Regions from separate parts of the [Enterobacter] lignolyticus SCF1 genome, predicted to be linked through region 3. Evidence: predicted binding sites of a transcription regulator. Region 3 holds the regulator's gene; each other region holds the start of a gene.
What was found. The regulator CRP, encoded in region 3, controls carbon source genes, mostly activating them, when cyclic AMP is high. The targets are predictions, from matches to a motif close to ATGTGANNNNNNTCACAT.
Positions count from the first base shown of each region.

Region 1: a site for CRP is predicted at 3,138-3,155, ahead of ENTCL_RS07625 (mannitol dehydrogenase family protein). Genes of this name have one in related genera too.
Region 2: a site for CRP is predicted at 6,316-6,333, ahead of rbsD (D-ribose pyranase). Genes of this name have one in related genera too.

Region 1 is NC_014618.1:1,617,552-1,627,873, reverse strand. It holds gene setB (sugar efflux transporter SetB) at 1-833, shown strand, start outside; gene ENTCL_RS07640 (YkgJ family cysteine cluster protein) at 830-1,084, opposite strand; gene yeiP (elongation factor P-like protein YeiP) at 1,218-1,790, shown strand; gene uxuA (mannonate dehydratase) at 1,852-3,042, opposite strand; gene ENTCL_RS07625 (mannitol dehydrogenase family protein) at 3,247-4,713, shown strand; gene ENTCL_RS07620 (CobW family GTP-binding protein) at 4,839-5,816, shown strand; gene mepS (bifunctional murein DD-endopeptidase/murein LD-carboxypeptidase) at 6,442-7,011, shown strand; gene ENTCL_RS07610 (cyclic di-GMP phosphodiesterase) at 7,207-8,769, shown strand; gene ENTCL_RS07605 (extracellular solute-binding protein) at 8,839-10,322, shown strand, end outside.
Region 2 is NC_014618.1:4,761,948-4,772,269, forward strand. It holds gene mdtD (multidrug transporter subunit MdtD) at 1-383, shown strand, start outside; gene rbsR (ribose operon transcriptional repressor RbsR) at 380-1,363, opposite strand; gene rbsK (ribokinase) at 1,376-2,305, opposite strand; gene rbsB (ribose ABC transporter substrate-binding protein RbsB) at 2,412-3,302, opposite strand; gene rbsC (ribose ABC transporter permease) at 3,330-4,295, opposite strand; gene rbsA (ribose ABC transporter ATP-binding protein RbsA) at 4,301-5,806, opposite strand; gene rbsD (D-ribose pyranase) at 5,814-6,233, opposite strand; gene kup (low affinity potassium transporter Kup) at 6,427-8,295, opposite strand; gene ravA (ATPase RavA) at 8,524-10,020, shown strand; gene viaA (ATPase RavA stimulator ViaA) at 10,020-10,322, shown strand, end outside.
Region 3 is NC_014618.1:399,473-409,794, forward strand. It holds gene tsgA (MFS transporter TsgA) at 1-779, opposite strand, end outside; gene ppiA (peptidylprolyl isomerase A) at 1,057-1,629, shown strand; gene ENTCL_RS22525 (YhfG family protein) at 1,735-1,902, shown strand; gene ENTCL_RS01830 (putative adenosine monophosphate-protein transferase Fic) at 1,892-2,494, shown strand; gene pabA (aminodeoxychorismate synthase component 2) at 2,526-3,089, shown strand; gene argD (bifunctional acetylornithine/succinyldiaminopimelate transaminase) at 3,170-4,393, shown strand; gene ENTCL_RS01845 (YccS/YhfK family putative transporter) at 4,380-6,461, opposite strand; gene crp (cAMP-activated global transcriptional regulator CRP) at 6,515-7,147, opposite strand; gene ENTCL_RS01855 (OsmC family protein) at 7,454-7,858, shown strand; gene ENTCL_RS01860 (phosphoribulokinase) at 7,926-8,795, opposite strand; gene ENTCL_RS01865 (YheU family protein) at 8,835-9,053, opposite strand; gene ENTCL_RS01870 (hydrolase) at 9,050-10,072, opposite strand; gene ENTCL_RS01875 (ABC transporter ATP-binding protein) at 10,150-10,322, opposite strand, start outside.

The DNA.
Region 1 (10,322 bases), 1.2 Mb from region 3:
GCTTCGGCTCTACCGCCAACCCGCAGATGTTTGCGCTGGCCCGCGAACATGCGGATAAAACCGGCCGCGAAGCGGTGATGTTCAGCTCAATTCTGCGTGCGCAGGTTTCCCTTGCGTGGGTGATTGGCCCGCCGCTGGCCTACGCGCTGGCGATGGGGTTCGGTTTTACGGTGATGTACCTGAGCGCGGCGGTCGCGTTTGTGGTGTGCGGCGCGATGGTATGGATGTTCCTGCCCAGTATGCGCAAAACGCCCGCGGCGACGGCCAGACATCTTGAAGCGCCGCGCACCAACCGTCGCGATGCCCTGCTGCTGTTTATCATCTGCACGCTGATGTGGGGCACCAACAGTCTGTACATCATCAATATGCCGCTGTTTATCATTAACGAGCTGCACCTGCCGGAGAAGCTGGCGGGGATGATGATGGGCACCGCGGCCGGTCTGGAAATTCCGACCATGCTCATCGCCGGGTATTATGCAAAACGCTTTGGTAAGCGCTTTCTGATGCGTATCGCCGTGGTGGCGGGGCTGTTTTTCTATATCGGCATGCTGACGGTGCATACCCCGGCCCTGCTGCTGGCTATGCAGGCGCTCAACGCCATCTATATAGGGATCCTCGCCGGGATCGGCATGCTCTATTTTCAGGATCTGATGCCGGGCCAGGCCGGGGCCGCGACAACGTTATATACTAATACCACCCGCGTCGGCTGGATAATCGCCGGGTCGCTGGCGGGCGTCGTGGCCGAAATCTGGAGCTATCATGCGGTGTTCTGGATTGCGCTGGCGATGTGCGTTTTCACCAGCGTCGGTTTACTGCGGATCAAGGACGTTTAGGGCGTCGTCAGCCGTTCGAGGTGAATAAGGAACGCCATCGCCTGCTGACGCGACGCGCCGCACATGTCCGCTGACGGCTGAAGCCCGGCGCAGACCTTTGGCCGCAGCGGCGAGCCGAATATCCGGCAGCGCTGCTGCGCATCAAGCTGAATGCAGGGCGTGTTTGCCGGTTTGCCGTTGGGCATTCCCGGAATCGGGCTGGAGATTGAAGGCGCGGTACAGCAGGCGCCACAGTCCGGGCGACAATCCATGATGGGTCTCTCGTCAGTCAGGCAGAGCACCTTATCACCTTTTCGCAAAACCCGCGAATTCCGCTTGCCTGAAAGGGCCGGCGCGAGTACTTTGACGCGATATTTTTGACTTCTGTTAAACAGGATTACTGCAATGCCAAGAGCGAACGAAATTAAAAAAGGTATGGTACTGAATTACAACGGCAAGCTGCTGATTGTTAAAGATATTGATATTCAGTCCCCGAGCGCCCGCGGCGCAGCAACGCTGTACAAAATGCGTTTTTCCGATGTCCGTACCGGGCTGAAAGTGGAAGAGCGTTTTAAAGGCGACGATATCCTTGATACCGTGACCCTGACCCGCCGTTTCGTCGATTTCTCCTACGTTGACGGCAACGAATACGTGTTCATGGATAAAGAAGACTATACGCCGTATACCTTCACCAAAGACCAGATTGAAGAAGAGCTGCAGTTCATCCCGGAAGGCGGGATGCCGGACATGCAGGTGCTGACCTGGGACGGCCAGCTGCTGGCGCTCGAACTGCCGCAGACCGTTGATCTCGAAATCGTCGAAACCGCGCCGGGCATTAAGGGCGCTTCCGCAAGCTCCCGCACCAAACCGGCGACCCTGACCACCGGCCTGGTGATCCAGGTTCCGGAATACCTGACCACTGGCGAGAAGATTCGCATCCATATTGAAGAGAAGCGCTATATGGGACGTGCGGACTGATAAAAAGCCAAAAGGACGGCGCATGCCGTCCTTTTTTATTCCCGCCGGATAGCCGCCGTGGTTACAGCAGATCCGGGAATTTGGTCATCTTCAGCGCCAGCTCCACGCCTCGCACTTCCGCAAGCCCTTTCAGACGGCCAATCGCCGAATAGCCCGGGTTGGTTTTTTTCTTCAGATCGTCAAGCATCTGGTGCCCGTGATCCGGACGCATCGGGATCGGACGCAGGTCGCCTGTGTTCTTCCGGCGCTGCTCTTCGGTCAGGATGGCATTCACCACCGCCACCATGTTGACATCGCCCGTCAGATGCGCCGCCTCATGGAAGGTTTTTGGGTTGTCTTCACGGCAGGTCGCGCGCAGGTGGGTGAAGTGAATACGATCGCCAAAGGTCTCAATCATCTTCACCAGGTCGTTATCCGCACGTACGCCGTAAGAGCCGGTGCACATGGTGAACCCGTTGTTGATGCTGTCGACGGTCTCCTTCAGCCACTGCATATCCTCAATGGTTGAGACAATGCGCGGCAGGCCGAGGATCGGGCGCGGCGGATCGTCGGGATGCACCGCCAAGCGTACGCCCACTTCTTCAGCGACCGGCACAATCGCCCGCAGGAACACCGCCATGTTTTCGCGCAGCTGATCTTTGCTGATGTTGTCATACTCCGCAAGACGCTGGCGGAACTGATCCAGCGTGTAGCCCTCTTCTGCGCCCGGCAGACCGGCAATAATGTTGCGGGTCAGTTTTTCAATTTCGGCGGCGCTTGCGGCGTTGAAGTACTCCAGCGCCTGACGCTGCTCCTGCTCCGTATAATCCGCCTGCGCCCCTTCGCGCTTGAGAATATGCAGCTCGAACGCGGCAAAGGCGATTTGATCGAAACGCAGCGCTTTTGAGCCGTCCGGCAGCTGATACTCCAGATCGGTGCGCGTCCAGTCGAGGATCGGCATGAAGTTGTAGCACACGGTGTCAATGCCGCACTCGGCCAGATTGCGAATGCTCTGCTGATAGTTGGCAATCCAGATCTGATAGTCGCCGGAACGGGTCTTGATCTCTTCGTGCACCGGAATGCTCTCAACCACCGACCAGGTCAGCCCCTTTTCCGCCAGCAGCGCCTGGCGTTTTTTAATCTCGTCAACCGGCCAGACCTGGCCGTTAGGGATATGGTGCAGTGCAGTGACAACACCGGTCGCGCCAGCCTGACGCACATCATCAAGAGACACCGGATCGTTCGGTCCGTACCAACGCCAGGTTTGTTCCATCGCCACACCTCTTAAGTTGTTATACCAATAATAGCGAACTTTATGACGACTACCATACATGCTTCTGCGTAATGGTCAAACAGCCCCGCCACATTGATTGATCCAGCTCACATTACCCGGATAAATACGGCACACCAATTTAATTTGTTGTCATATAACTTTACACTGACATTGTTAATTAATGGTTATATAGGTGTTTATATAATGAAGACTATCGCCACCGCCGCCCTGCCGGATACCGTTCAGTTGCCGCAGTATGACCGCCAACGGCTGCGCTCGCGCATTGTGCACTTCGGCTTCGGCGCCTTCCACCGCGCCCACCAGGCGCTGTTGACGGACCGGGTACTCAACGCCGCGGGCGGCGACTGGGGATTGTGCGAAATCAGCCTGTTCAGCGGCGATGTACTGATGAGCCAGCTGCGCCAGCAGGACCACCTGTATACCGTGCTGGAAAAAGGCGCCGACGGTAACCGGGCGATTGTGGTCGGCGCCGTGCACGAGTGCCTGAACGCAAAGCTCGACTCGCTGGCCGCCATTATTGAAAAATTCTGCGAGCCGCAGGTCGCCATCGTCTCGCTGACCATCACCGAAAAAGGCTACTGCATCGACCCGGCCACCGGCCAGCTGGACGCCACGCAGCCGCGCATCCTTCACGATCTCGAAAACCCGACGATGCCAGGCTCCGCACCGGGAATTCTGGTGGAAGCGCTGGCCCGCCGCCGTGAACGCGGTCTGCCGCCGTTCACCGTCCTGTCCTGCGATAACATTCCCGATAACGGCCATGTGGTTAAAAACGCCGTTCTCGGCATGGCGGCAAAGCGCTCGCCGGAGCTGGCGCAGTGGATAGCCGCGCACGCCAGCTTTCCCGGCACCATGGTCGACCGCATTGTGCCTGCGGCAACGCCGGAATCGCTCGCTGAAATCGCGCAGGTCCTTGGCGTGGAGGACCCCTGCGCGGTGAGCTGCGAGCCGTTTATTCAGTGGGTGGTTGAGGACAACTTCGTCGCCGGACGCCCGGCGTGGGAAACCGCCGGCGTACAGATGGTGAAAGACGTCCTGCCCTGGGAGCAGATGAAGCTGCGAATGCTCAACGGCAGCCATTCATTTCTGGCGTATCTGGGCTACCTGGCGGGCTATGAGCACATCAGCGACTGTATGCAGGATGATGACTTCCGCCGCGCCGCCCAGCGTCTGATGATGCAGGAACAGGCGCCGACGCTTGATATCAAAGACGTCAACCTCAGCGACTATGCCGACAGCCTCATCGCCCGCTTCTCCAACCCGGCGCTTAAGCACCGGACCTGGCAAATTGCCATGGACGGCAGCCAGAAGCTGCCGCAGCGCATGCTGGAGAGTATCCGGATTCACCTGCGGCGCGGCAGCGACTGGCCGCTGCTGGCGCTGGGCGTCGCGGGCTGGATGCGCTACGTCAGCGGGGTGGACGAACGCGGCGACGCCATTGACGTGCGCGATCCGCTGGTCGAAAAAATCCGCCAGCGGGTGGCGGCCAGCCAGCCCGAGGACCGCGTGGCCGCCCTGCTGTCGTTGACGGAAATTTTCGGCGCTGACCTTGCGCAGAACGCCGACTTCACCGCCGCCGTGCAGCGCGCCTGGGCTATGCTGACCCGCAACGGCGCCCGCCGGGCGGTGAGCGGCGCCCTGAATTCTTAACAATTCCTGCCGTTTAGCGGACAGATTCCCTCTCTGTCCGCATTAAAAACTTCTCTTTTCTCCCTTTTTTCGTCAGGATAGGTCACACCTGTTACATTATTACAATTACCTCATCGGGAGTTTCCGTGACGCTCACTAACCTGATTACCGGCTTTCTTGGCAGCGGCAAAACCACCTCCATTTTGCATTTACTGGCGACAAAACCGGCTAATGAAAAGTGGGCGGTGCTGGTGAATGAGTTCGGTGAGGTCGGCATCGACGGCGCCCTGCTGGCCGATAGCGGCGCGCTGCTCAAAGAGATCCCCGGCGGCTGTATGTGCTGCGTCAACGGCCTGCCGATGCAGGTGGGTCTGAACACGCTGCTACGTCAGGGCAAGCCCGATCGCCTGCTGATCGAGCCTACCGGGCTTGGGCATCCGAAACAAATTCTCGATATCCTGACCGCGCCGGTCTACGAACCGTGGATCGACCTGCGCGCCACGCTGTGCGTTCTCGACCCGCGCCAGCTGCTGGATGAAAAAATCGTCAGCAATGACAATTTCCGCGATCAGCTTGCCGCCGCCGACGTCATCGTCGCCAACAAGCAGGATAAAGCGACGGCGGAAAGCCAGCAGGCGTTCGCGCAGTGGTGGCAAACCTACGGCGGCGAACGCCTGCGCGTGGAGGCGACCCAGGGCAATATTGACGGCGGGTTGCTGAATCTTCCGCGCCGCAACCTCGCGCCGCTGCCGGAAAGCGCCGCCCACGCCCACGGCCATCCGTCGAACAGGGGACTGGCGGCGTTAAGCCTGCCGGGCCACCAGCGCTGGCGACGCAGCGTTAACCGTGGTCAGGGCTACGTTGCCTGCGGCTGGATTTTCGACGCCGATACCCAGTTTGACACCATCGGCCTGCTTGAATGGGCGCGGCTGGCGCCGGTTTCACGGGTAAAAGGCGTTATGCGTATTGCGGAAGGCCTGGTGCGAATTAACCGCCAGGGAATGGATCTGCATATCGAAACGCAAAATGTCGCGCCGCCTGACAGCCGAATTGAACTGATTAACGACGGCGATACCGACTGGAATATGCTGCAAGCCGCGCTGTTGAAACTGCGGGTCAGCTGACAGCAAGGGGCGCTTAATTGCGCCCTCTTTATCTGCTGATATTTTGACCATCAGATATTTCTTGTTTCCCTGATTATTTTTGTGGTTTTTGCATTTTTGCCCCAGACTCCCGGTATAGCGTGGATACTGACGACGCCGTTGAGCGACGGCATTATCACCCTGCTCGATCGTTTCTCGCCGCAATCAGCAACAAAAATCAAACAATCACCCAACACAAATTAACAGTATCCATCAGGGATAGTTTTCTTTCGCTGAACTATCTCTGCCGTTTTTTTATTCGTTTCGTCATCTTCCTGACACAATGATCGCGTTAGATTTTAAAGGATTGGCTAATTTCCGCGCGAAATTGACGCTATTTTGGGCTTTGCCGTTTTGTCACTTTCTGTATCACATTTTCTTATAAAAAAACGCGGAAAAGCGCTCGCCAAGCCAGCATCGATCGGGTAACCTCGTTCTCGTTTTGCCTGACAGAGTTAAATTATTCGAAGGGTAAATAAATTTGTGCGATGGTGCACAATTTTGAACCTAAGCAATTGTCTCATTGTGGGCAGGTATTTAGTCTCGTCACGTTTGGCATTTTTATAACGGTGTTTATCGTTAAGGACTTCAAGGGAAAATAAATAAAATGGTCAAATCTCAACCAATTTTGAGATACGTCTTGCGGGCAATTCCCGCAATAGCAGTAGCGGTACTGCTTTCTGCATGTAGTTCTACCAATACCGCAAAGAATATGCATTCTGAGACGCATGCTGTGGGAATGGATGATCCTTCTTCACTGCAAGCCTCTCAGGATGAATTTGAATCCATGGTGCGTAATCTCGACGTGAAATCGCGCCTGATGGAACAATATGCGAGCTGGAAAGGCGTTCGTTACCGTCTCGGCGGCGACACCAGACGCGGCATCGACTGTTCAGCTTTCGTACAGCGCACCTTCCGTGACCAGTTTGGCATGGAACTGCCGCGCTCTACCTCTGAGCAGCAGGAAATGGGGCGTTCAATTAAGCGAACCCAGCTGCGTACCGGTGATTTAGTGCTGTTCCGCGCCGGGTCAACCGGGCGTCATGTCGGCATCTACATTGGTAATAACCAGTTTGTTCATGCCTCCACCAGCAGCGGTGTGACGATCTCAAGTATGGACGAGCCGTACTGGAACAAGCGCTATAACGAAGCGCGTCGCGTACTGAGCCGTTCCTGATGCATATCTTGCCGTCGGTTTTCCCTTGGCTGACGGCATGATTCAGAATAAAAGCACTGCCTGCGCAGTGCTTTTTTTTGCCTTTCATCCTGCGCCATCCCCACTATGGCCGTTCGCCAGGCTATGCTGGAAGATAATATAAATTGCCCTCTGGCCGTTAATTTAAGCGTTAAATATCACGGATAAGACACCTGTATGTTCACCCGCTACTTCTCTGTTGGCCGTCGCATTCTTTTTCTTAGCCTGGCGCTGGGGATCGCCATCGCGTTTCTGGCCAGTAGCGTGCAGTTTATGATCTCTCACCATAAGCGAACCGAGCAGTTCGATACGATTACGCACGACCTGCAGAAGTACCTTGACGGCTATTTTGGCGAACTGCTGACGACGATTGATACGCTCCAGCCGCTGACCATGAGCCCATGCGAGCAGGTTTCGGCGGAGCTTACCTCCCGGGCGGCGTTTAGCCTTAACGTGCGCGCGTTCCTGCTGGTGAGCGACGGCCACGCCGTCTGCTCCTCCGCCACGGGCAAAATGGACGTTCCGCTGAAGGAGCTGGTGCCCCAGATTGACGCCAGCAAGGCGCTGGATCTGCGTATCGTACCCGGAACGCCGATGATGCCGAACCGCCCCGCCTTTCTGCTTTGGGTTCGCAGCCCGCTGCTGGAAAACCGCGGTATTCTGACCTCAATTAACGCCAACCTGATGCCGGTCATCCTGTACTCCTCGCGTCTGAATCAGTTTAGCGGCATCTCGCTGGTGGCCAACGGCACCGCGATATCGACCTACAGCACCCGTCCGGTCGACGTCAAAACGCTGCGTGCCTCACCCGTTCGCAGCGCCCAGGTCAGCGGCATCCCTCTGACGCTCAACGTTTATGGCGATGAGTGGTCCATCGATAATATCCAGTACGCGCTGCTGCTGGGCGCCGTGTGCGGCCTGCTCGCCGGACTGCTGTGCTACTACGTGCTGACGGTTCGCCTGCGCCCGGGCAAAGAGATTACGCTGGCCATTAAGCGCGGCCAGTTTTATGTGGTGTACCAGCCGGTGGTGGAATCCGAAACCATGAAGATTCGCGGCGTTGAGGTCCTAATGCGCTGGAACCATCCGACCGCCGGGGAGATCCCGCCAGACGCATTTATCAACTTTGCCGAAGCGCAGCAGCTTATCGTGCCGCTAACGCGCCACCTGTTTGAGCTTATCGCCAGGGACGCGCCGGCGCTGAAAAAAATGCTGCCCCCTGGCGCCAAGCTTGGCATCAACATCGCCCCGGCCCACCTGCACGCCGAGAGTTTTCAGCAGGATCTGCGCGATTTTTCCGCGATGCTGCCCGCCAACTATTTCCAGCTGGTGCTCGAAATTACCGAACGCGACATGCTGAACCAGCATCTGGCCATGAAGCTGTTCGAGTGGATGCATCACGAAGGGTATGAGATTGCCATCGACGACTTCGGTACCGGCCACAGCGCGCTTATCTACCTGGAGCGCTACGCCTTTGACTACATCAAAATCGATCGCGGCTTTATTAACGCCATCGGCACCGAAACCGTCACGTCGCCGGTGCTTGACGCGGTGCTGACCCTCGCCAGACGCATGAAGCTGGTCACCGTCGCCGAGGGCGTTGAAACACCTGAACAGGCGGCCTGGCTGCGCGAGCATGGGGTTAATTTCTTGCAGGGATACTGGATAAGCCGCCCGCTGACGCTGGAAAAGCTGCAGCAAGCGCACCGCGAACCTGCGAAATATTTCCCAACGACCTGAGCCTCCCTTATTATTCAGAACATCGGGGCCGCCAGCCGGACATGACAACAGAAGGAACGCATCCTGAAGATTTTTGCGCGCGTAGGTTTGCTGATGGTTGCGCTGTTCAGCGCAGCGGGACACGCACAGACTATCAAAGAAAGTTATGCCTTTTCGGTCATCGGCGAGCCGAAGTACGCGTATAACTTCAACCATTACGACTATGTGAACCCGGCCGCGCCCAAAGGCGGTAGCGTGACGCTCGCGGCTATCGGCACCTTCGATAACTTTAACCGCTTTGCCCTGCGCGGCAATGCGGCCGTTCGTACCGAATCGCTCTACGACTCGCTGTTTACCACCTCCGACGATGAGCCCGGCAGCTACTATCCGCTGATTGCCGACAGGGCGCGGTACGCCGCTGATTTTTCCTGGGCGGAAGTGACCATCAACCCGCGCGCGCGTTTCCACGACGGTACGCCGATTACCGCCAGCGATGTCGCCTTTACGTTTCACAAATTTATGACCGAGGGCGTACCGCAGTTTCGCCTGATTTTTAAAGGCGCCACGATGAAGCCCATTGCGCCGCTGACCGTGCGTATTGAGCTTGCGAAACCCAGCAAAGAAGACATGCTGAGCCTGTTTTCTTTACCGGTGATGCCGGAGAAGTACTGGCGCAACCACAAGCTTAGCGATCCGCTCTCCACCCCGCCGCTGGCGAACGGCCCTTATAAAATCACCCGCTGGAAGATGGGTCAGTACGTCATTTATTCCCGGGTGAAGGACTACTGGGCCGCCGATTTGCCGGTAAACCGCGGGCGCTGGAATTTCGACACCCTCCGCTATGACTACTATCTGGACGATAACGTCGCGTTCGAAGCGTTTAAAGCCGGGGCGTTTGATTTTCGCACCGAAAGCAGCCCCAAAAACTGGGCCACGCGCTATATCGGTAAAAACTTCAGCAACCACTTTATCGTGAAAGAAGAAGAGAAAAGCCAGTCGGCGCAGGATACGCGCTGGCTGACGTTCAACATTCAGCGCCCGGTGTTCGCCGACCGTAACGTACGCAAAGCCATCGGGCTGGCGTTTGATTTCGAATGGATGAATAAGGCGCTGTTTTACGGCGCCTACAGCCGCGCCGACAGCTATTTTCAGAACACGGAATACGCGGCGCGCAGCTACCCGGATGCCGACGAGCTCACCCTGCTGGCGCCAATGAAAAAGGATCTGCCGCCGGAGGTCTTTACCTCTGTTTATCAGCCGCCGGTCTCCAGCGGCAACGGCTTTGACCGCGACAATCTGCTCGAAGCCGACAGGCTGCTGACGGCGGCGGGCTGGGTGCTGAAGGGCCAACAGCGGGTTAACGTCAGCACTGGCAAACCGCTGCGTTTTGAGCTGCTGTTGCCTTCTGCCGGGAATAACCAGTGGGTGATGCCGTTTCAGCACAACCTGAAGCGTATCGGGGTGACGATGGATATTCGTCAGGTAGATATCTCTCAGCTCACCAACCGGATGCGCAGCCGGGATTACGACATGATGCCGACCCTGTGGCGCGCCATGCCGTGGCCCAGCGGCTC
Region 2 (10,322 bases), 450 kb from region 3:
GGCTGATGATTGCGCAGTTCTCGCTGCAGACGCCGTCGATGCCGGTCTGGATGCTAATCCTGCCGCTGTTTGTGCTGGGGATGGCGATGTCGACGCAGTTTACCTCGATGAACACCATTACCCTTGCCGACCTGACGGACGAAAACGCCAGCAGCGGCAACAGCGTGCTGGCGGTAACGCAGCAGCTGTCCATCAGCCTTGGCGTGGCAATCAGCGCGGCGGTGCTGCGCTTCTACGAAGGCATCGACGGTACGAACACCGTTGAGCAGTTCCACTACACCTTTATTACGATGGGGGCGATCACCATTGTGTCGGCTGTGATGTTTATGCTGCTGAAGCCAAAGGATGGCCGCAACATGATTAAGGAGCGGCACAAACGCTAAGCGGAACCTCTCACCACCAGCTCGGGCGTTAGCTGTACACGCTGCTGCTTCTGCCCGGGCTGCGCCATCCGATGGATAAGCACATCGATGGCCAGCTCTCCCAGCTCATCCTTCGGCTGATGGATGGTCGTCAGCGGCGGCGTCATATAGCGGGCGAGCTCAATATCATCATAGCCAATAACCGCCATATCCTGCGGGATCCGCAAACCGGCCTGATACAGCGCCTGGTAGGCGCCCACGGCCATGGCGTCGTTACCGACAAAAACCGCATGAGGCGGCTCGGGAAGCGCAAGCAGCGTCTGCATCGCGGTAAACCCGCCGCCGAATTCAAAATCGCTGGTGATAATGTAGCCCTGCGCGATCGGCAGGGCGCAGCGCTGCATCGCCGCCTGATAGCCTTCCAGCCGCAGACGGGCCGGGGTTTTATCCAGCGGACCGGCGATGCAGGCAATGCGGGTATATCCCTGGTCGATTAAATACTGGGTCGCCATATCACCGCCCAGCAGGGAATTGTCCTGAATCAGATCGCTGTCGCCGTCAAACGGCGCCCAGTCCATCATCACCGTCGGAATCGACGGATAGCGCTGCATAATTTCCTGCGACGGCTGATGGGTTTCGGTGCACAGCAGCAGTAAACCATCGACGCGTTTTTGCATCAGCGTCTCAAGGTTACGGTTCATTCGCTGCTCATCGCCTTCGGTGTTGCATAGCACCAGGCTGTAGCCGCGTTCAAAGCAGCTGCGCTCAACGCCGCGCACCAGTTCGGAATAAAACGGGTTGGTACTGGCGGTGATCAGCATGCCGATTGTGCGGGTCTGGTTGAGCTTGAGGCTGCGCGCCAGCGCGGACGGCGCATAGTTGAGGCTTTTGATCGCCGCCTGCACTTTGTCAGTGATAGCCTCGCTGACAAAACGGTCTTTATTAATGACGTGAGAAACGGTTGAAGTGGAAACGCCCGCTTCGCGGGCTACATCCTTCATGGTAGCCAAGCATTACCTCTGCTGACGTAAGAATTCATCAATCTCTTCGCGCCATGGAACGGAGGGCTGCGCCCCTTTGCGGGTCACGGCGATTGCCGCCGCCGCATGGGCAAAACGCAGCGCCTCTGGCAACGGTTTATCTTCCAGTAATGCGGTCATCAGCGCGCCGTTGAAGGTATCACCGGCGGCGATAGTATCAACCGCTTTTACGCGAAAACCTGCAACGCGCTGGCCTTTGCCCTGCTGGCTGGCCCACACGCCGCGGCTGCCGAGCGTAATAATCACGCTGTCGATACCCTTGGCATGCAGCGCCTGCGCCGCTTTCGCCGCGTCGTCATCGTTCGTCACCCGAATGCCCGTCAGCTTTTCTGCTTCGGTTTCGTTTGGCGTGATGATATCCACCAGCGCCAGCAGTTCATCCGGCAACGCACGGGCCGGGGCCGGGTTAAGCACCACGGTCGTCTTGTTCTGGTGGGCGATTTTCGCCGCCGCCATGACGCTTTCCAGCGGAGATTCCAGCTGCATTAACAGCGCATCGGCGCTGGCGATGCGCGCCTGCTCGTCGGCCACTTGCGCGGGTAAGAGCGCCGCGTTTGCGCCGGCATGAATGCCGATAACATTCTCCCCTTCCGCGTTGACGAAAATCAGCGCAACGCCGGTCGATTCGTCTTTCACCGCCCGCACTGGCGCAACGTCAATGTTGTCGCAGGCGAGCTGCTTGCGGATACGCTCGCCGATGTCGTCATCACCGGTACAGGCGATAAACGCAATCTTCGCGCCGCTGCGCCCGGCCGCGACGGCCTGGTTTGCGCCTTTACCGCCGAACGCGACCTGATAATGGTGCCCGGTGACGGTTTCGCCGGGTGTCGGGAAAGCATCAAGGTTGAGAATGTGATCGGCATTGATACTGCCAAGGACGACGAGATTGCCTGTGTTTTTCATGTTAAGTCAGTCCGTAAAGTGCGCCACCGAAGTGAGCTCCGGTGGCGCATGCCCTGCTTTTCTTTTTTACGTTGTCCCTCAGACCTTATCAGATCTGAATCGCGAGTTACTGCTTGATGACCAGCTTCAGGTCAACCGGATACTTGGCCTGAACCTTCTCGCCTTTCAGTACCTTATCCGCAGTTTCAACGCCTTTCGCGCCAATCTGCTCCGGCAACTGGGCAACGGTCGCCGCCAGTTTGCCATCATTTACCGCTTTTTCACCATCCGGCGTGCCGTCAAATCCGACAACCATCACATCGGATTTACCTGCCGTCTGCAGCGCGCGCAGCGCACCCAGCGCCATTTCATCGTTTTGGGCGAATACGGCCTGCACGTCCGGATGCGCGGTCAGCAGGTTCTGCATGACGTTCAGACCTTTAGTACGGTCGAAGTCTGCCGGCTGGCTGGCCAGTACGTTAAATTTGTGCGCCGCAACGGCCTGCTGGAAGCCTTCGCCACGCTCGCGTGCCGCAGACGTTCCGGCGATGCCCTGCAGTTCGATAACTTTGGCGCCTTCACCGGCTTTTTTAGCGATGTAGTCGCCCGCAATTTTACCGCCCAGCACGTTGTCAGACGCAATGTGGCTTACCACTTCGCCTTTAGCGGCGACGCGGTCAAGCGTAATCACCGGGATCTTCGCCTGGTTCGCCATCTTAACGGCGTTACCTACCGCGTCGGAATCGGTCGGGTTGATCAGCAGAATTTTGGTACCGCGAACGGTTAAGTCCTGAACGTTTGCCAGCTCTTTCGCCGGGTTGTTCTGGGAATCCAGCACCACCAGGTTATAGCCCAGTTTGTCCGCTTCTTTCTGCGCGCCGTCCTTCAGGGAAACGAAAAACGGGTTATTCAGGGTAGAGATGACCAGCGCAATGGTGTCTTTCGCCATCGCATTTGCGCTTACGGTTGCGCTCAACGCAACAGCAGAGACCAGGGTAGCCAGTTTTTTCATGTTCATATCAGAGATGTCCTGTAGTGTCGTCAGTTACTGCTTTTTGTTGTCTACCAGCACCGCCAGCAAAATCACCACCGCTTTGACGATCATCTGGTAATAGGAGGAAACACCTAACAAATTCAAACCATTATTCAGGAAACCAAGAATCAGTGCGCCGATCAACGTCCCAACAATGCGACCTTTACCCCCCGCAAGGCTGGTGCCGCCAAGCACCACCGCCGCGATAGCGTCCAGCTCATAGCCGGTACCCGCCGTTGGCTGCGCCGAGGAGAGGCGCGCCACCTCAATGATGCCCGCCAGCGACGCCAGCAAACCGCACAGCGAATAAACGATAATTTTCACTTTGTTGACGCTAATACCGGACAGGCGCGTCGCCGCTTCGTTACCGCCCAGCGCATAAATATAGCGGCCGAGACGAGTATGGTGCAGCATGTACCATGCCGCCAGGAAGACAATCGCCATGATCCACACCGGCGTCGGGATACCCAGCGGGCGGCCGATACCAAACCAGCCAAACAGATCGGCATTATCGGTAAAGCCGGTATTCACCGGGCTGCCGTTGGTGTACACCATGGTGACGCCGCGCAGCAGCAGCATCATCACCAGGGTGGCGATAAACGCCTGAACGCGCCCCTTCGCGACAATCACGCCGGTCACGGCGCCAATGGCCGCTCCTAATGCGAGGGCGGCAGCAACAGCGACCAGCGCATTCACCTCAACGCCGACAATGGATGCAGCTACCGCGCCGGTCAGCGCCAGCAGAGAACCGACGGACAGATCGATCCCCGAGGTCAAAATGACCAGCGTCATTCCCACCGCCATAATGGCGTTAACGGAGGTTTGCTGCAGGATATTGAACAGGTTGTTGACGGTAAAAAAGTTCGGACTCATGGTCGAAACAATCGCAATCAGCACCAGCAGGGCAATCAGCGATTTTTGCTCCATCAGCCATGCTTTAGTGAAATAACGGCGACCAGTAGCAGCCTGGGTAGTCATCTTTTTTACTCCTGATTCACACGATTAAGCTTGCCCACAGCGGCAGCCATCAATACTTCCTGAGTGGCCTGCTCGCGTGTGAATTCACCGCTGAGATGCCCTTCGTGCATCACGATGATGCGATCGCTCATGCCCAGCACTTCCGGCATCTCAGACGAGACGAGAATTATGCTCAGGCCGTCAGCTTTAAACTGGTTAATCAGCTGATAAATCTCTTTTTTCGCCCCAACGTCGACGCCGCGGGTCGGCTCATCAAGGATCAGCACTTTTGGCCGGGTCATCAGACCGCGGGCAATCGCCACTTTCTGCTGATTGCCTCCGGAAAGCAGGCCAATCGCCTGTTCCATTGAGGGCGTTTTAACGTTAAACAGACGGATAAAATCGCTCACCGCCTGCTGTTCATCTTTGTGCTTCAGGCTTCCGCCGCTGCGGCTGAAGTAGCGCAGCGCGGTCAGGGACATGTTCTCTTTTACCGACATGCCCAGCACCAGGCCGTCGCGCTTGCGGTCTTCAGAGATATAGACGATGCCATTGGCGAGACCATCCTGCGGAGAACGGGTCACCACCTCATGGCCATCCAGCGTAACGTAGCCGCTGGCGCGCGGCAGCGCGCCGTACAGCACCTTCATCAGCTCCGTGCGCCCCGCGCCCATCAGGCCAGATACGCCGAGAATCTCGCCTTCTCGCAGGGTAAAGCTGACGTTTTCTACCCCCGGGCCGCACAGGTTATCCACCTTCAGGCGAACATCGCCCACCGCTTTATCGAGATGCGGATACTGATCTTCAAGCTTACGACCCACCATCATTTCAATCAGCGAATCTTCGGTAAGCGATGCCACTTCACGCTCGGCGATAAACTGTCCGTCGCGGAAGACCGTCACATCGTCGCAAATCTCGAAGATCTCTTTCATACGGTGGGAAATATAGACGATGCCGCGCCCCTGCGATTTCAGCTCGCGGATAACGCGGAACAGCGATTCGGTTTCGGTATCGGTGAGCGCGTCGGTCGGCTCGTCCATAATGATGACCTTCGACTCGAAGCTCAGCACCTTGGCGATTTCCACCATCTGCTGGTCGCCGATCGACAGTTCCCCCACCAGCCTGTCGCTTTTAAAGCGCAGGTTCAGCTTCGCCAGCAGCCTGTCGGCTTCGGCGTACATGGTTTTCCAGTCGATTTTGCCGAAGCGGTTAACGAATTCGCGGCCGAGGAAGATATTCTCCGCAATCGTGAGCTGCGGGATCAGGTTCAGCTCCTGGTGAATAATGCCGATCCCGGCTTCCTGCGACGACTTCGGGCCGGTGAAGGTGGTGTCTTTTCCCAGCCACAGCAGCGAACCGGCATCGCGGGTATAGATGCCGGTCAGCACTTTCATCATGGTGGATTTACCGGCGCCGTTCTCGCCCACCAGCGCCATTACGCGCCCCGGATAGACATTCAGCGACGCGCCGGAAAGGGCTTTTACGCCCGGGAATGATTTGTCGATGCCTTTAAGCTGCAGTAATGCGTCCATGATGGCCTCAGAACGTGACGCCAGCACAGAGAATGATATTCGCATACGGGGAACACTCCCCGCTGCGAATTACCGCCTGACTGTCTGCGGTTTGTTTTTTGAACTGCTCATGGGTGGTGTAACGAATTTCTATGGTATTTCCCTGGTGTTGTTGCAGTTGCTCAATATGGCTGAGCAACGTTTCGTGAAGCTGCGGATTATGTTGTTTGATTTCCGCTGCGAGAATGGCCGCCTCAACCTGCATTTCCGCGGTTACCACGTCCAGCACCTGCATAAATGAAGGCACCCCCTGGGTTAGCGCCATATCAATACGCTGCGTGCTGTGAGGAACGGGTAAACCTGCATCACACACCACCAGCGTATCGGTATGCCCAAGACGGGATATGACCGAGGAAATTTCAGAATTAAGTACCGCACCTTTCTTCATCTTTCTGCTCCACTAGCGAAACGTTTCGCTGAAATAAGTGTAGCCGTAAGAGTGCTCAGAAAACCATCATGACGTAACAGAATTGTGATCAACGTCGAAACGTTTCGCTAAGTGAAATGCGGGGAAGGTAAATGTAAAACGGTAACCAGGAGGTTACCGTTTTTTTGTTTGCGCTCTCACTCCGCAGAGGAGATTAAATCTCGACCTGCGTTCCCAGCTCAATCACGCGGTTAGGCGGGATCTCAAACTGGTCAGGCGCGCGCAGGGCGTTACGCTGCAGAATCAGATACAGCTTGCCGCGCAGGCGCAGATACCACGGTCTGTCGCCGATGATTAACGACTCGTGGGACATAAAGAACGATGTCTCCATCATCCGACAGCTCAGCCCCTCCAGCCCACAGCGGTGGAAGACCTCTTCCACGTTTGGCGTCTCACGCCATCCGTAGCTTGCCACCACGCGCCAGAACGACGGCGACAGCTGCTCAATCTGCACGCGGCGGACGTTATGCACATAAGGGGCATCTTCCGTACGCAGGGTCAGCAGGATCACGCGCTCATGCAGCACCTTGTTGTGCTTCAGGTTATGCAGCATGGCGAATGGAATCACGTTCAGGGCGCGGGACATATACACAGCGGTTCCCGGCACGCGCACCGGCGGCGATTTCTCCAGCGAGGCGATCATCGCCTCCAGTGAGTTACCGTGCTCATGCATACGACGCAGCAGGCGGAAGCGCTCGCTTTTCCAGGTGGTCATGATAATGAACATCACCAGACCCAGGCTCAGCGGCAGCCAGCCGCCGGAGAACAGCTTATCGAGGTTCGCCGAGAACAGCGGTACATCGACGAACAGGAAAGCGACAAGGATGCATCCCACAAGATACTTGTTCCAGTGCCAGTTTCTGAACGCCACCGTTGTAGAAAGAATGGAGGTCAGCACCATCGTCCCCGTCACCGCAATACCGTATGCCGCCGCCAGGTTGCTGGAGTGCTCAAAGCTCACGATAACGATGACGACCGCCACGTACAGCATCCAGTTAACGAACGGAATGTAGATCTGCCCGGACTCCATTTCCGACGTATGAATGATGCGCATTGGCGACAGATAGCCCAGACGAACCGCCTGACGGGTCAGGGAGAATACGCCGGAGATAACCGCCTGCGACGCGATAACCGTCGCCAGGGTGGCGATGATAAGCATCGGGATCAGCGCCCATTCCGGCGCCAGTAAGAAGAACGGGTTCTTAATCGCTTCCGGATTTTTCAGCAGCAGCGCGCCCTGGCCAAAATAGTTAAGCGCCAGCGACGGTAGCACCACCGTAAACCAGGCGACGCGAATCGGCAGCTTGCCGAAATGGCCCATATCCGCATACAGCGCTTCCACACCGGTAATGGACAGCACTACCGCGCCTAACGCGATAAAGGAAACCGTTTTGTACTCGAGGAAAAAGTGGACTGCCCAGTAAGGGTTCAGCGCCTGCAGTACTTCCGGGTTAGCGATGATGCCCCGCGCGCCCAGCACCGCCAGCAGCAGGAACCAGATAAGCATGATTGGGGCAAACAATTTCCCCACAATGCCGGTACCGTGCTTCTGGATGGCGAACAGCAGCGTGAGGACGAAGATAGATATCGGCACTATCCAGCTGTCGAGCTGCGGCGCGATAATTTCGAGCCCCTCTATCGCCGACATGACCGAAATGGCCGGGGTGATAACCACCTCGCCATAGAAGAAGCTGCCGCCGATAAGCCCGAGGATCACCAGCACCGAGGTCATCTTCGCCGACGTGTTGCGACCCGCCAGCGACATCAGCGTCAGGATCCCGCCTTCCCCGGCGTTATCCGCGCGCATCACGAAGGTAATGTACTTGATGGAAACGGTAAAAATCAGCAGCCAGAAAATCAGTGACAGAAACCCAAACACCGCATCACGTTCAACACCAAAACCGAACTGGCCGGACAAACATTCACGAAGCGTATACAGTGGGCTGGTCCCGATATCGCCGTAAACCACGCCAATTGCCGCGAGGGTTATCGCCGGCAACGATTGCTTATTATCAGTGCTCATAGACTAGTCTTTCGTTTATAAAACATTATAAAACAAATGTGTGCTTAGTCCCTTGGCCCACAAAAAGCGCACAGTATGCACGATTAAATGCGAAATCGTACCCCTAACTCAATGCAAATTAACCTGGCTCAAAGAAAATTCCGGCACTCCCCGCTCTATTACCCGTCCTGTACTAGCGGCTATAATCGCTTGATAGCTGGATAAAAAGCGGAGGGATACCACTCTATTATGGCGCAATCACATTTATTAGCAGAAAGAATTTCCCGGCTCAGCGGCGCGCTGGAAAAGGGCGTTTTCGAGCGTAGCCACACCATCCGGCTCTGTCTGCTGGCGGCGCTCAGCGGCGAGAGCGTTTTTCTCCTCGGGCCGCCCGGCATCGCGAAAAGCCTTATCGCCCGCCGCTTAAAATTCGCCTTCCGGCACGCCCGCGCCTTTGAATATCTGATGACCCGCTTTTCCACCCCTGAAGAAGTTTTCGGTCCTCTCTCCATTCAGGCGTTAAAAGATGAAGGGCGCTATGAGCGTCTGACCCAGGGGTATTTGCCAGAGGCCGAAATCGTTTTTCTTGACGAAATCTGGAAAGCGGGCCCGGCTATCCTTAACACCCTGCTTACCGCCATCAACGAACGCCACTTCCGCAACGGCGCCAGCGAAGCGAAAATCCCGATGCGCCTGCTGGTGGCGGCCTCCAATGAATTACCGGAAGCCGACAGCAGCCTTGAAGCGCTGTATGACCGTATGCTCATTCGCCTGTGGCTGGACAAGGTCCAGGAGAAGGGGAATTTTCGGTCGATGCTGATAAGCCAGCAGGATGAGACCAGCAACCCGGTGCCGGAAAGCCTCCAGGTGACCGACGAAGAGTTTTACCAGTGGCAGACGCAAATCGGCGCCGTGAAGCTCACCGACAGCGTCTTTGAGCTTATCTATCAGCTGCGTCAGCAGCTGGATACGCTTCCCAACGCCCCCTATGTGTCAGACCGTCGCTGGAAAAAAGCGATCCGCCTGCTGCAGGCCAGCGCCTTCTTTAGCGGACGCGACGCCATTGCGCCCGTGGATTTGATCCTGCTGAAAGACTGCCTGTGGCACGATGCGCAGAGCATGAATCTGATGCAGCAGCAGATAGACATATTGATGACCGGGCACGCCTGGCAGCAGCAGGCCATGCTCACCCGCCTGGGCGCCATTACCCAGCGCCGGCTGCAGCTTCAGCAGCAGCAAAGCGATAAAACAGCGCTGAAAGTGACTAAGCTCGGAGGAATGTTCAGCCGCAAACCGCACTATGAGCTACCGGCGGACCTGCAGGATGCTACGCTGACCCTGCTCCTGCAACAGCCGCTCAGGCTGCACGATATGAACGTTGTGCACATCACTATTGAGCGCCAGCCGCTGGCAAACTGGCTGGAAAAAGGCGGCGAGATCCGCGGCAAGCTCAACGGCATCGGTTTTGCGCAGGTGCTGAATATGGACGTCGACGGCGGCCAGCACCTGGTGGTCAGGGACGTCAGCCTGCAGGGCTCCCGCCTGTCGCTGCCGGGAAGCTCATCGTCTGGCAGCATGCCCGCCGAGATAAAACAGCAGCTGGACGCGCTCGAAGAAGAGTGGCACCAGCAGCACAACCGCTTTAGCGAACAGCAAAAGTGCCTGTTTATTCAGGGCGACTGGTTAGGTCGTATTGAGGCAAGCCTGCAGGACGTGGGCGCACAGATCAAACAGGCGCGACAATAATGCTCACTCTGGACACGCTCAATGTGATGCTGGCGGTCAGCGAGGAGGGATTGATCGAAGAGATGATCCTGGCCCTGCTGGCTTCCCCGCAGCTGGCCGTGTTCTTTGAAAAATTTCCGCGGCTGAAAAATGCCATCTCAGAAGATATTCCCCGCTGGCGGGAGGGGCTCCGGCGACGGCTCAAAGAGGTTCCGGTGCCTCAGGAGCTGAGCGAGGAGGTCGCCTGCTTCCAGCGCGCTCAGGCGCTGTCGACCACCCAGTTTATCGTGCAGCTGCCGCAAATTCTGGCGCTGCTGCATCAG
Region 3 (10,322 bases):
CACATGCCGAACATATACGACATCCAGAAATCGCTGACCAGCTTACCGGCGTCGTTCAGGCTCATGCCGAGGCCTTTCGCATATTCCGGCACCCAGGAGATAAAGCCCAGCTGGCCGAGGATGTAACAGAGCGCGGCAATAGACAGGAACAGCACGCCGACGCCCCATTTCTCTTTCGCTACCGGCTGGTCGGCTTCCGGCTTCGCCTGTTTGCCCAGCACCGGGAACTCACAGCCCAGGGTCAGCACAAAAATCGCGACGTAGACCAGGCCGATGCAGGCGTACACCCAGTACCACTCAATGGTGCGGGCCAGCAGCCAGGCGGCTACCATTGGGAAAATCATCCCGGCCATGCTGAAGAAGGAGTCGGTAAACAGCAGGCGCGCGCCGCGCTGACGGCCTTCATACATGTGGGTAATCAGGAAGGTGCCAATCGACATGGTGATCCCGCTGACCAGGCCCAGAACAAACATCGACAGCGAGAACAGCGTCAGGCTCTGGCCGAACATCAGCCCCAGCACCGCCAGTACCATCAGCAGGAAGCCAAAGCGCAGCTGCGTTTTCAGCGGCACGATCTCCATCAGCCAGGCGTTAAGGAAAATAGAGATCAGGATCCCGGCGTTGAGGAAGGTAAACGTGTTGCTCATACTGGAAACGGGTAAATGGAAATAATCGGCAATATTTCCCATTACCATCCCGGTAACAATCACTAACGCACCGGTGAGGGCGTAGGAGAAAAAGCTGATCCATGTGAGCTTAATACGATTGCTGTTAGTCATGACTGGCCTGTGAATAGAAACGTAAAGCGCATTGACAATGCGTTGGGTGGGCGGATTTTATTCATTATAGTGACGGCGGCAAAGGTTTATTCTGTAATTCATGAAAAAATACATTCGTGAAAGTGATGTTTGTCACATCTAGCTATTTGTCGTGGGGCGGCACTGACGTTACAACTATTTCTAATGCGTAAAATTAAGTAAAAGGCTGGCCTGCCAGCCGATCGCCTTTTAGAATCAAGCCACTTGCTTTTTCTACTGCTCCCGTTAAGGAATTTACATGCTCAAATCTACGCTCGCTGCCGTGGCGGCTGTTTTTGCAATCTCGGCGATTTCTCCCGCTGCGCTGGCCGCGAAAGGCGACCCGCACGTGCTGCTGACGACCTCTGCGGGCAATATTGAGCTGGAGTTGAACAGCCAGAAAGCGCCAGTATCAGTAGAAAACTTCCTGAAGTATGTGAACAGCGGTTTCTATAACAACACCACATTCCACCGCGTGATCCCGGGCTTTATGGTTCAGGGCGGTGGTTTTACCGAGCAAATGCAGCAAAAGCAGCCTAATCCGCCAATCAAAAATGAAGCGGATAACGGGTTACGTAATACCCGCGGCACCATCGCGATGGCGCGTACTGCCGATAAAGACAGCGCGACCAGCCAGTTCTTCATCAACGTTGCCGACAACGCTTTCCTCGATCACGGCCAGCGTGATTTTGGCTATGCGGTGTTTGGTAAGGTGGTAAAAGGGATGGACGTGGCGGATAAAATTTCCCAGGTTCCGACTCACGACGTCGGCCCGTACCAGAATGTGCCGTCCAAGCCGGTGGTTATCCTGTCTGCAAAACTCCTGCCGTAATCGCCTCCTGCGCGGGTAAGCCGCCCGCGCAATTTCCACCTTCCTGCGCAACCTGAAATTGCTGCTTATACTTGTGGCAAAAGGGGAAGCGTCAGGGAGGTTCAGATGAAAAAACTCACCGACAAGCAGAAGTCCCGGCTCTGGGAACACACCCGTAATGCCAATTTTCAGGCCAGCCGTCGCCTTGAAGGGGTCGAAATCGCCAGGGTCATACTCACCGACGAGCAGGCGCGGGAACGTCTTGAGGCGCTCAGGAGGCACTATGAGCGATAAATACGGCGACGATCGCGATCCTTACCTGTATCCCGGTCTTAACGTGATGCGCAACCGGCTGGGGATCCACCAGACGCGCAAACTTGAGCAGGCTGCCTGGGAATTTACGGCGCTGCGTGCCGCGACGCTGACGTTAGGCCCGCAGGTGCGAGGGCTTCCCTGGCTCTGCGCCATCCATCACGCGCTGTACCAGGATATTTTCGACTGGGCGGGGAAATACCGCGAAGTCGATATCTACCAGGGCGATACCCGCTTCTGCCACTTTGCCTGGATAGAGAAAGAGGGCAATGCGCTGATGCGCGCGCTGGAAGAGGAGGCATACCTTTCCGGCCTCGATAAAACGGCGTTTGTGGCGCGGCTGGCGCATTACTACTGCGAGATTAACGTTCTGCACCCGTTTCGCATTGGCAGCGGGCTGGCGCAGAGGGTGTTTTTCGAGCAGCTCGCCATTCACGCAGGCTACCTGCTCGACTGGCAGGGAATAACGCCCGAGGCGTGGAGCCAGGCAAATCAAAGCGGAGCGATGGGCGACCCGGCGCCCTTAACGGAATTGTTCACTAAAGTGGTGAGCGAAGCGCAGGATTCTGAGTAGAATAGCGCGGTTTGCTGTCACCGGAGCCGTCATGATCCTGCTTATCGATAACTATGATTCGTTTACCTGGAACCTCTACCAGTATTTCTGTGAACTGGGCGCGGAGGTGCTGGTGCGGCGTAACGATGAGGTGACGCTTGCGGAGATTGCCCGCCTTCAGCCGACGAAAATCGTCATTTCGCCGGGGCCCTGCACGCCGGATGAGTCCGGCGTTTCCCTTGAGGTGATTCGCCATTACGCCGGTAAAACGCCCGTTCTTGGCGTCTGTCTCGGCCATCAGGCGATAGCGCAGGCGTTCGGCGCCGCCATCGTGCGGGCGGCAAAGGTGATGCACGGAAAAACCTCCCCGGTCAGCCATTGCGGCGAGGGCGTTTTCCTCGGGCTGAATAATCCGCTGACGGTGACGCGCTACCATTCTCTGGTGATAGACCCGGCCACCCTGCCAGCGTGTTTTGAGGTGACGGCCTGGAGCGAGAGCGGCGAGATTATGGGGATCCGCCACCGCGAGTGGGATCTCGAAGGCGTACAGTTTCACCCGGAGAGCATCCTGAGCGAACAGGGGCACGCCCTGCTGGCGAACTTTCTGAATCGTTGAATTCTGGTTGCCATGTAATGATTTTTTATGCATATTTTGTGATTATATTTTCATAATCACAGCAGCATAAGAGGACCGACATGGCGACCGTTCAACCCGCAATTACCCGCGCGACTTTTGATGAAGTGATCCTCCCTATCTATGCCCCGGCGGAATTTATTCCGGTGAAAGGGCAGGGAAGCCGTGTGTGGGATCAGCAGGGCAAGGAGTATATTGATTTCGCGGGCGGCATTGCCGTAACGGCGCTGGGGCACTGCCATCCGGCGCTGGTGGAGGCGCTCAAGCGCCAGGGCGAAACCCTGTGGCACACCAGCAACGTGTTTACTAACGAACCGGCGCTGCGTCTGGGGCGTAAGCTGATTGATGCGACCTTTGCCGAGCGCGTGGTGTTTATGAACTCCGGGACCGAGGCCAATGAAACCGCCTTTAAGCTGGCGCGCTACTATGCCTCAACCCGCCACAGCCCGTATAAAAGCAAAATTATCGCCTTCCATAACGCCTTCCACGGGCGCTCGCTGTTTACCGTCTCCGTTGGCGGACAGCCGAAATACTCCGATGGCTTCGGTCCCAAACCGGCCGATATTATCCATGTGCCGTTTAACGATCTGCACGCCGTTGCCGCGGTGATGGATGACCATACCTGCGCGGTGGTGGTGGAGCCGATTCAGGGCGAAGGCGGCGTGACGGCGGCGACGCCCGCGTTTTTGCAGGGTCTGCGCGAGCTGTGCGATAAGCATCAGGCGCTGCTGGTGTTTGATGAGGTGCAGTCCGGCATGGGGCGTACCGGGTCGCTGTTTGCCTATATGCACTACGGTGTGACCCCGGATATTCTCACCACCGCGAAAGCGCTGGGCGGCGGTTTTCCGGTCAGTGCGATGCTGACCACACAGGATATCGCCAGCGCCTTTCATGTGGGGTCGCACGGCTCAACCTATGGCGGCAACCCGCTGGCCAGTGCGGTCGCCGGGGCGGCATTTGACATTATCAATACGCCTGAAGTGCTGAACGGCGTGAGCGCCAAACGTGAGCAGTTCGTCGGTCATTTGCAGCAGATAGACGCGCAGTTTGATGTCTTCAGCGAGATCCGCGGGATGGGGCTGCTGATCGGCGCCGAGCTAAAACCGCAGTACAAAGGGCGCGCGCGCGAGTTTTTACACGCGGGCGCGCAGGCGGGAGTGATGGTGCTTAACGCCGGGCCGGACGTAATGCGCTTTGCGCCGTCGCTGGTGGTGGAAAGCGCGGACATCGATGAAGGGATGGCGCGCTTTGCCCGTGCGGTCGGCGCGGTGGTTAGCGCTCGCTAAGCCGGGTGCGCAGCCAGATCCCATGACGCGGGCGCTGGCGCCAGGCCACCGACGAAATGGTGTGCATGGTGCTGAGGTGGCCAAGCACGCGCTGCAGGTGCTGCTCCATGGTGCTTAACGGACCATGGGACAGCATTTCAGGCGACTCCATGATGTTGGCATCGTTACTGCCGCCGGGCTCGTCATACTCAAGGCGCTGCTGGCAGCGCTGCAGAGCGATTTCGCACGACTGCAGGTAGCGCTCGGCCAGATCCGGCGTCAGCATATTATGCTCGCGCGCCAGCGTGGTCATGGCGTTGATATGTTCGACGATAAACTGGCTGTGGGTCACCCACAGCTTCATATCCGCCAGATAGTGCGAATTGAAGCCGGGCTCCTGCATGGCCTGGTTGAGCGAGTTAAACAGCGCGTTGTGAGCCTGATTGACCCGCATACGCTGGTAGGCGAGCGTCGGCGCCTGCGGGTCATCGCTCAGGATCAGACGCATCGCGTCCTGGTCGGCCTCCAGCGCGTCGTGGGCGTTTTTGCGCAGCAGGCCGCTCTGCCACTGCGGCCAGAGCCAGACCATCCCGCCAAGCGCTATCAGACAGCCTATTACCGTATCGATAAAGCGGGCGACGATAAACTGCTCGCCGTTGAGGGTCAGCAGCTGCAGCGTGTACACCGCCGTGACGGTAAAACCGACCATCGCCCAACCGTAGTTTTTCCGAATCGTCAGGTAGCTGATGAGCGTAATGAGCAGCATCGCCGCCAGAGTGTAGCCTTCCGGCACGTGGAAATGCAGAGCCCCGGCGGCGATAACCAGTCCGACCAGCGTTCCCGCCGCCCGGTGAAAGATTCTGACCCGGGTCGCGCTATAGCCGTTTTGCGTCACAAACAGCACCGTCATCATTATCCAGTACGGCTTCGGCAGATGCAGCGCCACCCCCATCAGGCTGGCGACGCTCAGCATCACGCTGATGCGCGCGGCGTTGCGAAAGGCCGGTGATTTAAGCGACAGATAGCTTCTGAGCGCAGGGATCAGCGGCAGGCGACGCTCTTTATCCGCCATAAGATTGCGCGGGTACAGCGGCCGCTGGAGGCGCAAAACGCGCGCGATCCGGCTGAAGTGCCAGGCGCAGAACTGCCCGACCGGGTTATCCGGATGCTGGCGGGCGATTTTTTCCAGCGCGCCTATTTGTTTGTCCATTGAAAAGCGCTGCGGGAAGCGGTGGTAGAGGATATCGTCAGCCATTACCCGCAGGCGCGCGGCGACCGTCTGCGCGTTCCAGCGGATCACCGCTTCGGCGTGGCTGCGTTCGACCAGCTTCTGCACCTCTTCCGGCAGGTGCAGGCTGACGGAGATATGCTCCTGCAGATCCATCGCCATCTGAAAAGCGCGCAGCAGGCGCTTATATTCGCTGTTCTTATTGGCCGCGAGCATGTGCAGCTGCTGGTAGCACTGGGTGATCAGGTCAACCGCCTTTTGCTGGCGGTTCAGCAGCGGCGGCAGCGCGGTCGACGGGTCGGTATGCTGGGTCAGCAGGCTGTATTTGGCTTCGCAGTAGTCGGCAAGCTGGCGGTAGAGCAGGCTGAGGGATTCTCTTAGCGGCTGCTCGCGCCACAGGGTGAACCAGAACCAGTTAAATACGCCGTACCAGAGGGTGCCGCAGGCGTAGATCAACAGCGGCTCCCACACCGGCATATTGCCCGCAAGGCTGAGCGTAAAGATGGCGGCGATGAGCGAGGCCGGGAGCAGGCGCGCGTGCAGGCTGCTGAGCTCGGCGGTGACGCCGAGCGTCATGGCAAGCCCGGTGAGGATCAGCGGCAAAGGAACGTCCTGCGCCAGCAGCAGCTGTACCGCCAGGCTGCAGCCGGCAAACAGCGAGCCGCCGATAATCAGGCGCTTGAAAAAGCGCTTATGGGGCGTGTCGAGGCCGGCGACGTTGCAGCAGGCGGGGACCAGGGAAAACAGCAGACCGTAGTTCAGGTAGCCCAGGAACAGGCCGACGGCAACCGGCAGGCAGAGCACCAGCGTCTGCCGCAATGCGTAGTTAACTTCGGGGTGATAAATCAGTCGGCGCCACATGAGTATAAAGACAAAAACGGCGTGTTGCGGGGGCAATACGCCGTGTGGTGGACTTAGCGGGTACCGTAAACCACGATGGTTTTACCGTGGGCGGAGATCAGGTTCTGATCTTCGAGCATTTTCAGGATACGGCCTACCGTTTCGCGAGAACAGCCCACGATTTGACCAATTTCCTGACGGGTGATTTTGATCTGCATACCGTCCGGGTGCGTCATGGCGTCCGGCTGTTTCGCCAGGTTCAGCAGGGTTTGCGCGATACGACCCGTAACGTCCAGGAAGGCGAGGTTGCCGACTTTTTCAGAGGTCACCTGCAGGCGACGAGCCATCTGAGAAGAGAGGCGCATCAGAATATCCGGGTTAACCTGGATCAGCTGACGGAATTTTTTGTATGAAATTTCAGCCACTTCACATGCAGTTTTAGCACGTACCCAGGCACTACGCTCTTGACCTTCTTCAAACAGGCCTAATTCACCGATGAAATCGCCCTGGTTCAGGTAAGAGAGGATCATCTCTTTCCCTTCTTCATCCTTGATGAGTACTGCAACGGAGCCTTTCACGATGTAATACAGCGTTTCTGCTTTTTCACCCTGGTGAATCAGCGTGCTCTTCGATGGGTACTTATGAATGTGGCAATGAGACAAGAACCATTCAAGAGTCGGGTCTGTTTGCGGTTTGCCAAGCACCATGCGCGGTTATCCTCTGTTATAAGCTTTCTCCAGCGGCAGCAATGAGATTGCCACTGGCTTTGCAATCGTATCCTTCCCTGTACCTGGGAAGTCGGCTGTCGGATTTTGATGCAGCCTGTAATTGAGATGTCCTCTGCATACATGCAGTACTTCAATGTATTACTGTAGCATCCCGACTGTTTTAGCATAGCTTTCGCCGCATGTCTCCTGGTGTCTCGCTTCAGCATGACGCAGGTCGCCTTCCGTTGCGAGAAATGTTATGTACGCGTAATCTGTCAGAAAAAATGCAACCAGGAGTTAACGAATATGCAAGCGCGAGTGAAGTGGGTCGAAGGTTTAACCTTTCTGGGTGAGTCAGCTTCCGGCCACCAGATCCTGATGGATGGCAACTCCGGTGATAAAGCGCCAAGCCCGATGGAAGTCGTGCTGATGGCGGCAGGCGGCTGTAGCGCTATTGACGTGGTGTCGATTCTGCAAAAAGGGCGCAACGACGTGACCGACTGCGAAGTGAAGCTGACTTCCGAGCGCCGCGAAGAGGCGCCGCGCCTGTTTACCCACATCAACCTGCACTTCATCGTGACAGGCAAAGCGCTTAAGGATGCGGCCGTATCGCGCGCGGTGGATCTTTCGGCGGAAAAATACTGCTCGGTGGCGTTAATGCTGGAGAAAGCGGTGAATATCACGCATTCATACGAAGTGATTGAGGCGTAATGGAGGGGGCATCGTGCGCGTTGATGCCCTCATCCTGACCCTCTCCTGACCGGGAGAGGGACTATGATCAGGCGATCCGCTTCCCTTCCATCAGCCGCTGCACCAGCGGCGTCATGATAAGCTCCATTGCCAGCCCCATCTTGCCGCCCGGCACCACCAGCGTATTCATATGTGAAATGAATGAGCCCTGCAGCATGGCCAGCAGCCATGGGAAGTCAATGTCTTCCAGATTGCGGAAATGAATCACCACGAAGCTCTCATCCAGCGAGGGGATGCCTTTGGCGGCGAACGGGTTCGAGGTATCGACCGTCGGCACGCGCTGGAAGTTGATATGGGTGCGCGAAAACTGCGGCGTGATAAAGTTGATGTAGTCTTCCATTGAGCGCACTACCGAATCCATCACCGCTTCGCGGGAGTGGCCGCGCTCGCTGGTATCGCGAATGAGCTTTTGGATCCACTCCAGGTTGACGATGGGCACCACGCCGACCAGCAGGTCCACATGGCGCGCCACATCGTGCTGCGGCGTCACGACGCCGCCGTGCAGCCCTTCGTAGAACAGCACGTCGGTAGGCTCCGGCAGCGGTTGCCAGGGGGTAAAGGTTCCCGGCACCTGGTCCCAGGGTACCGCTTCATCGTAGGTGTGCAGGTATTTGCGCGACTGGCCGCTCCCCGTTTGCCCGTAGGTGGTAAAGGTCTGCTCCAGCAGGCCAAAATCATTAGCATCCGGACCGAAGTAGCTGATATGACGGCCTAAATCGCGCGCCTTACGGATGGCCATGTCCATCTCCGGACGGGTGTAGCGGTGAAAGCTGTCGCCTTCCACTTCCGCCGCGCGGAGGTTCAGTTGGGCAAAGATTTTACGAAAGGCGAGGCTGGTTGTGGTGGTTCCTGCGCCGCTGGAGCCGGTTACGGCGATCACCGGATGTTTGGCTGACATGTCGAACAACTCCCTGAATAAGCAATTGTTTTAGTATAGTCAGCCGCGAAACTGGGTGCGGGGCATAATATTGACCGTCTCGTGCAGTTCTGACCACACCAGTACGGCTTCCCCGCGTTGTAGCTGTTGTTTGACGTCGGCGACCTTGTCTTCAAGCGTTCGTTCATGTTCACCATAATCGGTGCCTTCACGCAAGACAAAGCTTTCAATCAGATTATCCAGCGTCTGCGGATCGAGTTCCTGCCAGGGAATGATCATGGCGCGGCTCCTAACCAGCGCGTCAGCCAGTCCGGAATGCGTTGTTCCAGCCACATCTGCGGGCGCCGCGGGGTGCCGCCGACAAAGCCTACGTGACCGCCATGCTCCGTCAGCTGATACTGAATATTCGCTGGCAATTCTTCCTGAGCGGGAATGGAGTGATGATCCATAAACGGATCGTCCTTCGCGTGGATAATCAGCGTCGGATGGGTTATCTGGCTCAGCACCGGCATTGCGCTGCACTGGCGATAGTAGTCTATCGCATCGGCAAAGCCGTGGATTTTCGCGGTGATCAGATCGTCGAAGTCGCGGATGCGGCGCACGCTCTTGAGCTGTTTAAGATCGACGGGCAGCGTGCCGGGATACGCTTTGAGCTTGCGCGAGGCGTTCGCTTTGAGCAGATTCAGCAGATAGCGCTGGTAGACCCGCGAGAAGCCTTTATCCATGTGGTAGCTGCAGGCCTCGAGCATAAACGGCGCGGAGACGATAACCGCGGCATCCAATGGCGCGCTGGCGCCCTCTTTGGCCAGCAGGCAGGCGAGCATATTGCCCCCCAGCGAGTAGCCGACGGCCGCGGTCGGCACCGTACCGAATTCACGGCGCAGCCAGTGTAAAAACCAGGTGCCGTCTTCTGTTTCGCCGGAGTGGTAAATTCGCTGATTGCGGTTAGGTTCGCCGCTGCAGCCGCGGAAATGCATCACCACGCCGAGCCAGCCGCGCTGTTTCGCGGCATGAATCAATCCGTGGGCGTAGGGGCTGTATAAGCTGCCTTCAAGGCCGTGGAACACCACCAGCCGCGGTTTGTGTCTCGCCTGCTGCGGGTCTTCACTCCAGGCGAGATCGACAAAGTCGCCGTCGGGAAGATCAAGCCGCTGCCAGTGCGGGGTGAATTTTAACCGACGGCGGATCAGCCGCGGGATCATCGTTTGCAGGTGGCGGTTACGCACACCCCGCATCGGGATGAAATCAGCGCTGTTTGCGGGCGGTAGTTCGAAATCTACTGGGGTAATTTGAGCCATAACGGTGCGATGTTATCAAGATTCTACGTTTTACTATACCGCCAGACAGATTTCGTGTTTATGAATTCGAGCCAGAATTAACTTTCCTGCATCATTTGCTCAAGCTGCTCCTGCGCGTCTAACCAGGCCATTTCACACTCTTCAAGCCCGGATTTCGCGCTGGCCTGCTGCTGTAAGCACTCTGCCAGTTCCGCTTTTCGCTCGACATCATACAGCCCGCTGTCTCCCAGCTTCTCTTCCGCTTTCGCCA